Linked DNA regions of Blastopirellula sediminis. The protein of the gene in region 1 interacts with the protein of each later gene in a pairwise test. Links are inferred from orthologs where the notes say so. Each region holds a gene or a part of one and is shown on either strand. Other genes may lie near its edges.

Region 1 (3,160 bases):
CGAACAAGATGCGTACCGATGGCGCCTCCGCCGCCGTTGCGACCGATTGCCAGACGCAAACCAACAGAAGCGCAAACAGAAAAGAAATGGGGCATTTCATGGCAGGTTTCCCGGAGAGCCGATTTCCTGGACTCCACCCATCGTAGCTTGAGCCGCAAGCCGTGGGAAACGCGGCCTCCCCCTCCATCCGCCCCAATCTTCACGAAACTCTTACCAAGATTTCGATCCGAGCGGCAAAGTCGCCGTGCGCGTCGGGATATACTTGAAAGCGTCCCATTCCGCGCCCGATCCATTTTCCGCCGCCGACCGCCAGGTGAAACCGCTCGTCTCCGTCGTGATGCCGGTATTGAATCCGCATCCGCGTCACTTTCGTGAAGCGGTCGAGAGCGTTCTCGCGCAGACCCTCGCCGACTTTGAGTTGATCATCGTCGAAGATCCTTCTCCCCGCGACGGCCGCGAGCTAATTGCCGACCTGCAAGATCCGCGCATCGTTCACGTTCGGAACGAAAGTCGGAGTTGCCTGCGCGATCAACTGAATCAAGGTCTGCGGCTCGCCCAGGCCGATCTGATCGCCCGGGCGGACGCCGACGATATCTGTTGCCCGCAACGTCTTGAGTCGCAAGTCGCCCGGTTCGCCGCCGAACCAGAGCTGGACGTCCTCGGCAGTCGATTAGAGATCATCGACGACAAAGGGCGACAGCTAGGCTATCGCAACTACCCGCTGACGCATGAAGAGATCGTCCGCGCGATGCGCCGCTTCAATCCGGTCGCCCATCCGTCGGTAACCTTCCGCCGCTCTACAGTTCTCTCGGCCGACAGCTACGTCGCCGAGGTCTATGTCGAAGATTACGATCTCTGGTGCCGACTCGCCGCCTCCGGCGCTCGCTTCGCCAACGATCCGCAGCCGCGCGTCCGTTATCGCATTCACCCCGAAGGAATGAAGAGCGAAAAGCTGAAGCAGATGATCGCTGCGACGGTCGACCTGAAGCGGCGTTATTTTCACGGCGAGATGACGCTCGCCGAACGAACGCGACTGCTGGCCGAGCGCGGCCTAATTTGGATGCCGCGACAATTGGTGCTGTGGCTGTTCGCTCGCACGGCGTTTTCGCGAACGTTGGCCGAAAACTAGGTTGCTTTACCCGCGAACCCATGCATCAAAACGTTGTCGCCCAACGTTTCAATCGTGACGTCGGTCAGCTGCAGCGCTTCGCTCATGTCGGCCCAGCCGGCGCCGCCGATCGGGCTGGGAGCGCCGCTGCCGCCGATCAGCTTCGGGGCGACGAACGCAAAGACTTCGTCGATCTGCCCGAGCTTCAAGAATTCGCCCAGCAGCCCGGCGCCACCTTCGACCAGAATATTGGTCAAACGCCGTTTGCCGAGCTCAAGAAGCAGCGAATCAAGCCGCGCCGCATGATCCGAGCCGGCACACGGGAACACTTCACACCCGGCGTCGCGTAGCGCTTCGCAGCGCTGGGCGTCGGCGTCCATCTTCACCGCCACGAGCACCGGCGTCTCGTGCGCCGTTTGCACCAGCTTGCTCGTCAGCGACAGCGACGCTTCGCCGTCGACGACGATCCGTAGCGGCGTCCTGGCGCCCGGCGGCCTGACCGTTAACAGCGGATCATCGAGCAATGCCGTATGACTGCCGACGACGATCGCATCCATTCGACCACGAAGACGATGAACGCGCTCGCGGGCCAGTTCATTCGAGATCCAGCGGCTATGCCCGGCGTAGGTCGCCAGTTTGCCGTCGAGCGTCATCGCCCATTTGGCGATCACCCACGGCCGCTGCAACGCAAGCAACTTATGATACGGCGCGTTGAGCCGCTTCGCTTCCGCTTCGAGCAAGCCGACTTCGACGGCGATGCCGGCCTTTTTCAGCAGGTCGATTCCGCCCCCATCGACCAGACCGAACGGATCTTGCTGGGCGATCACCACCCGGGCGACCTGCGCTGCGATCAAAGCGTCGGTGCAGGGGGGAGTCTTGCCGTGATGGCAGCAAGGTTCCAGCGTGACGTACGCGGTCGCGCCGCGTACGTCTTTCCCTTTGCAGTCGGCCAGCGCCGCACGTTCGGCGTGCGGGCCGCCATACTTGGCGTGGTAGCCGCGGCCGATCACTTGACCCTGCTGAACCAGCACGCAGCCGACCATCGGATTCGGTTCGGCGGCGCCTTGTCCGAGCGAGGCCAACTGCAGGGCCTCACGCATATATCGCTCGTCATCGGCGGAAAATTGCATCGCTTCTCACCGCGCTGGCGGTTAGTCCATGCCGGGCATCCACAGTTTCGACTTCTGCGCTTCGCCGGCCGGAGCCGCCGCGCCCGTCGGATTGTCCGGAGTCCAAAGTCCTCCGCCAGCGGCAGGCTGAGCCGCAGCCGGAGCGGGAGCTCCGCCCGGAGGCATGTTGGTCGGACGACCATCCGGACCGATGATGCCGAACTGATATAGCAGCTGCATCAGCGGACGAGCCACTTCCGCTTCCTGCATGTGATTGCGGGTTAGGTCGTTCAGCAACGCTTGCGACTCTTGCGGTTCGCGGCGTTCCAGTCGGAGTCCCAGTTCGGCCAGCTTCCACATGCCGGGGGATTGGCCGTCAGCGACCGCAGCGGCTTGCGCCTTTTTCAGGTACTCGATCGCTTTGTCCGAGTCGCCGCTGTTGCGGGCCAGCTGACCATACAGCTCACCCTTGTCGATCTGAGCCGCGAGCGACTCACGGCCCAGCAGCGCTTCGGCGAAAATCCGAATCGCGGCTCGTTCGGCGGAGATGACCGAGCGGCCGTACGCTTTGACCAATCCGGTATCGTCCAGCGTCGCCGGATCGATGCGATAGAGCCGGACGCTCGGCAGCGAGTCGACATCGACCTGCGTTGCGTCGAGCTTCTCGAGGGTCGGCAGTTGTAGCTTTTGACGAAGCTCGTTGAAGTCGAACTTCCACTGCTGCGCCTGACCGGCGTTTTCCAGCACCAATACGGCGGCGGCCAGCTTCACGCGAAGCGCGGCGTCGCCGATCGCATCCAGCGCCGTTTTGCCGTCGAGCGCCGGCTGCGGCTGTGCGGTCCACGAATCCAATAGCGCCTGACGACGACGTTCATGGGTGAGGGCCTGCTTCTGCGCGGCGGTCACCGAGTCCGGCAAGCGCCAGCTCCAGGTCAGCGACGAT
Region 2 (3,136 bases), 2.9 Mb from region 1 along the record:
CGCTGATCACCAAGCTCGCTTCGCCGGCGATCGCGGTACCGTACGGCAGCCAGCCGGCGCTGCGGCCCATGCATTCGACCAGGAAGTAGGCCTGCCCCGCTTCCGCATCGTAAAGCAGGTTGCGGATTTCGTTGGCCAGGAAGTCGACTGCGGTGAAGTAACCGAACGTGAAGTCGATCCCCATGTAGTCGTTGTCGATCGTCTTCGGCAAGTGAACGACCGGGATCTTGTGGCTACCTTCCGGCAGCGTCTCTTGGTACATCTTGAACTTGTTGGCGGTCTTCAGCGTATCGTCGCCGCCGATCGAGATCAGCGCGTCGACGCCGAGCGAGCAAAGGGCTTCGTAGACCGTCTTCAGCGGCTTGGAGCGTTCCGGATCGCTCAAGTGATCGGGGTGCGAGACCTGCTTGCCCGGGTTGGCGCGAGCGGTGCCGATCATGATCCCCTGCTGAGCGCGAGACCGCGACAGAGCCTGGTGATCGAGCATGATGTAGTCGCGGCCGAGCTCCATCGGGCGGTCTTCGCCGAACTGCATCAGGTTCGAGTAGCCGTGCTTAATGCCGAGCACTTCGACGTCGTTGCGGAGGAACGAAACCGCCGCGGTCGAAATCACCGCATTGGCGGCCGGCGCCGGACCACCGGCGAACAGGATCGCCACACGGCGGAAGTTGTGTTGCTTTTTCGGGGGACGTGCCAGCGTGTTCGACATGGGTGACTCCTGACGGACCGGTGAAAGCGGACGCGTTTCGGCGTATTTGGTAACTACTGCCGATTTTGCGGCAGGGAGAGTAACGATTTGATTGTATTGAGCGGGGGCTGCGCCACAAGTTTACCCACTTTACGCTGGGGTTTAAAATTTCCCCCTGCTGACGAGTCAGGCGACCGTATGGGAAACCTGACGCCGCAACAGCGATGGTGAGGCGCTGCGTTGCGCGTTGAAGAACGAGCGCAAACGCAAAATTTTTATTCGCATGTCGTAGCGGCGGCCCGCTACGACTGCAAAAAGGTCCGTTCGACGAACGTGGTGTCGATCTTCCCTTCGGCGAAGGCCGAGTGGTTTAGCAACATCTTGTGGAACGGCGCCGTGGTGCGGATGCCGTCGGTCCGGATCTCGTCGAGCGCTCGCAGCATGCAGCGAATCGCGTCTTCGCGCGTCTTGCGATGGACGATCAGCTTTCCGATCATCGAATCGTAATGAGGCGGAACGGTGTAGCCGGCGGAGACGTGCGAATCGAAACGAACGCCGGGGCCGCCGGGAGCGATGAATCGCTCGATTTTGCCGGGGCACGGCATGAAGTTGCGATCGGGATCTTCGGCGTTGATGCGACATTCAATCGCGGCGCCTTGGATCTTGATGTCTTCCTGGGTGAACGGCAGCTTTTCGCCGGCCGCGACCCGAATCTGCGTCTGGATCAGGTCGATGCCGGTCACCATTTCGGTTACCGGGTGTTCGACCTGGATGCGCGCGTTGACTTCGATGAAGTAGAAGTTTTCGTCCTTGTCGACGATGAACTCGACCGTACCGGCGTTGTGGTAGTTGGCGCCTTGGATCATGCGAACCGCCGCGGCGCAGATCGCTTCGCGGGTTTCGGGCGATAGGTTCGGCGCCGGGCTTTCTTCGATCAGCTTCTGGTGGCGACGCTGCGTTGAGCATTCGCGCTCGTACAAGTGAACGACGTTGCCATGCTGGTCGGCGATCACCTGGACTTCGACGTGACGCGGGTGCTCGACATACTTTTCGAGATAGACGCCGCCATTGCCGAAGGCGGCTTGGGCTTCGGTCTGGGCTTGCTGCAGCGCGGTCTTCAGGACCAGGTCGTTTGCGGCGACGCGCATCCCTTTACCGCCGCCGCCGGCAGTCGCTTTGATCAGAACCGGGAAGCCGATCTGGTGGGCGATTTTCATCGCCTCTTCGTGATCTTCGATCAGCCCGTCCGAACCGGGCACGACCGGCACGCTGGCTTCGCGAGCCATCTTGCGAGCTTCGTTCTTATCGCCGAGACGCTGCATCGCGTCAGGCGAAGGACCGATGAAGTCGATGTTGCAACTGCGGCAGATCTCGTTGAACTGGGCGTTCTCCGCCAAAAAGCCGTAGCCGGGATGGATCGCTTCGACGTTGCCGACTTCGGCGGCGCTGATGACGCGATCGATCTTCAGGTAGCTTTGGGCGCTTTTGGCCGGGCCGACGCAATATGCTTCGTCGGCCAGTTCGAGATACGACGCGCCGCGATCGGCTTCGCTGTAGATAGCGACCGTTTCGACGCCAAGTTCTTTACACGCGCGAATAATACGCAGGGCGATTTCGCCGCGATTCGCGATCAGAATGCGGTTATACATGGGGTGGTCCGGATGCGGGACGGAGACGCGCGACTTAGCCGCGCGGGTCAACCTTGAACAACGGCTGGCCGTATTCGACCGGGTCTTCATTCTTGGCCAGGACGGCGACGATCTTGCCGGTCATTTCGGCTTTGATTTCGTTGAAGACCTTCATCGCTTCGATGATGCAGACGACCGACTCTTCGCCGATGTGATCGCCGACTTTGGCGAAATTCTCGGAGTCCGGTTTCGGCTTGGCGTAGAACGTGCCGACCATCGGGCTGTTGATCGTCACCAGGTGCGAGTCTTCGGCGGCGGCCGACGGAGCGGCGGCGCTGCTGGCGACCGGGGCCGGAGCCGCAGCGACCGGCATCGGGGCCGGGGCGTAAGCGACGGCCGAGCCGCGCTTCATCTGAATCTGCTTTTCCCCTTCCCGGAGGTCGATTTCCGAAAGCTCGTGCTCTTTCATCAGTTCGATGAGTTGTCGCAATCGATCGAGATCAAAGACGCCGCCGGTAGCGGGCTCGGACTTGGCCATGGATGGAAGGTCTCCGGAACGCGGCTTACGTGCCGCTTGGTCTTATGGGAAAGGAAGCGTTAACGATCAGTCGATAACGCTCTCGTCGAAATCTTTCGGTACGCTGGTTAAAACTTCGTGGCCGGTTTTTGTGACCAGCACATCGTCCTCAATGCGGACGCCGCCAAACCCAGGAATATAGATGCCCGGCTCCACGGTGACCACCATGCCTACCTGCAGGGGGCGGGTTTGAGAACTGTTAAATCGGGGCGACTCATGGACGTTGAGGCCGATTCCATGGCC

Evidence for each region.
Region 2: the proteins of ribD (region 1) and accC interact in binary tests that used the Escherichia coli proteins (3 or more experiments, as listed by UniProt). The link is inferred for Blastopirellula sediminis from one-to-one orthologs.

Annotation. Positions count from the first base shown.
Region 1 is NZ_JAJKFT010000010.1:669,842-673,001, forward strand. Bases 183-3,023 are described here. They hold ribD (bifunctional diaminohydroxyphosphoribosylaminopyrimidine deaminase/5-amino-6-(5-phosphoribosylamino)uracil reductase RibD), read right to left. Parts: upstream 2,239-3,023; coding sequence 1,126-2,238; downstream 183-1,125. Other genes in these bases: LOC68_RS14295 (glycosyltransferase), read left to right, coding at 263-1,129; LOC68_RS14305 (tetratricopeptide repeat protein), read right to left, coding at 2,260-3,023. Outside these bases: nucleoside hydrolase, read right to left, coding at 1-100; more of tetratricopeptide repeat protein, read right to left, coding at 3,024-3,160. UniProt on the Escherichia coli protein: Converts 2,5-diamino-6-(ribosylamino)-4(3h)-pyrimidinone 5'-phosphate into 5-amino-6-(ribosylamino)-2,4(1h,3h)-pyrimidinedione 5'-phosphate.
Region 2 is NZ_JAJKFT010000010.1:3,555,978-3,559,113, forward strand. What follows is about bases 165-2,981. They hold accC (acetyl-CoA carboxylase biotin carboxylase subunit), read right to left. Parts: upstream 2,338-2,981; coding sequence 991-2,337; downstream 165-990. Other genes in these bases: LOC68_RS26060 (6-phosphofructokinase), read right to left, coding at 165-709; accB (acetyl-CoA carboxylase biotin carboxyl carrier protein), read right to left, coding at 2,372-2,854; LOC68_RS26075 (M24 family metallopeptidase), read right to left, coding at 2,921-2,981. Also shown: more of 6-phosphofructokinase, read right to left, coding at 1-164; more of M24 family metallopeptidase, read right to left, coding at 2,982-3,136. UniProt on the Escherichia coli protein: This protein is a component of the acetyl coenzyme A carboxylase complex; first, biotin carboxylase catalyzes the carboxylation of the carrier protein and then the transcarboxylase transfers the carboxyl group to form malonyl-CoA.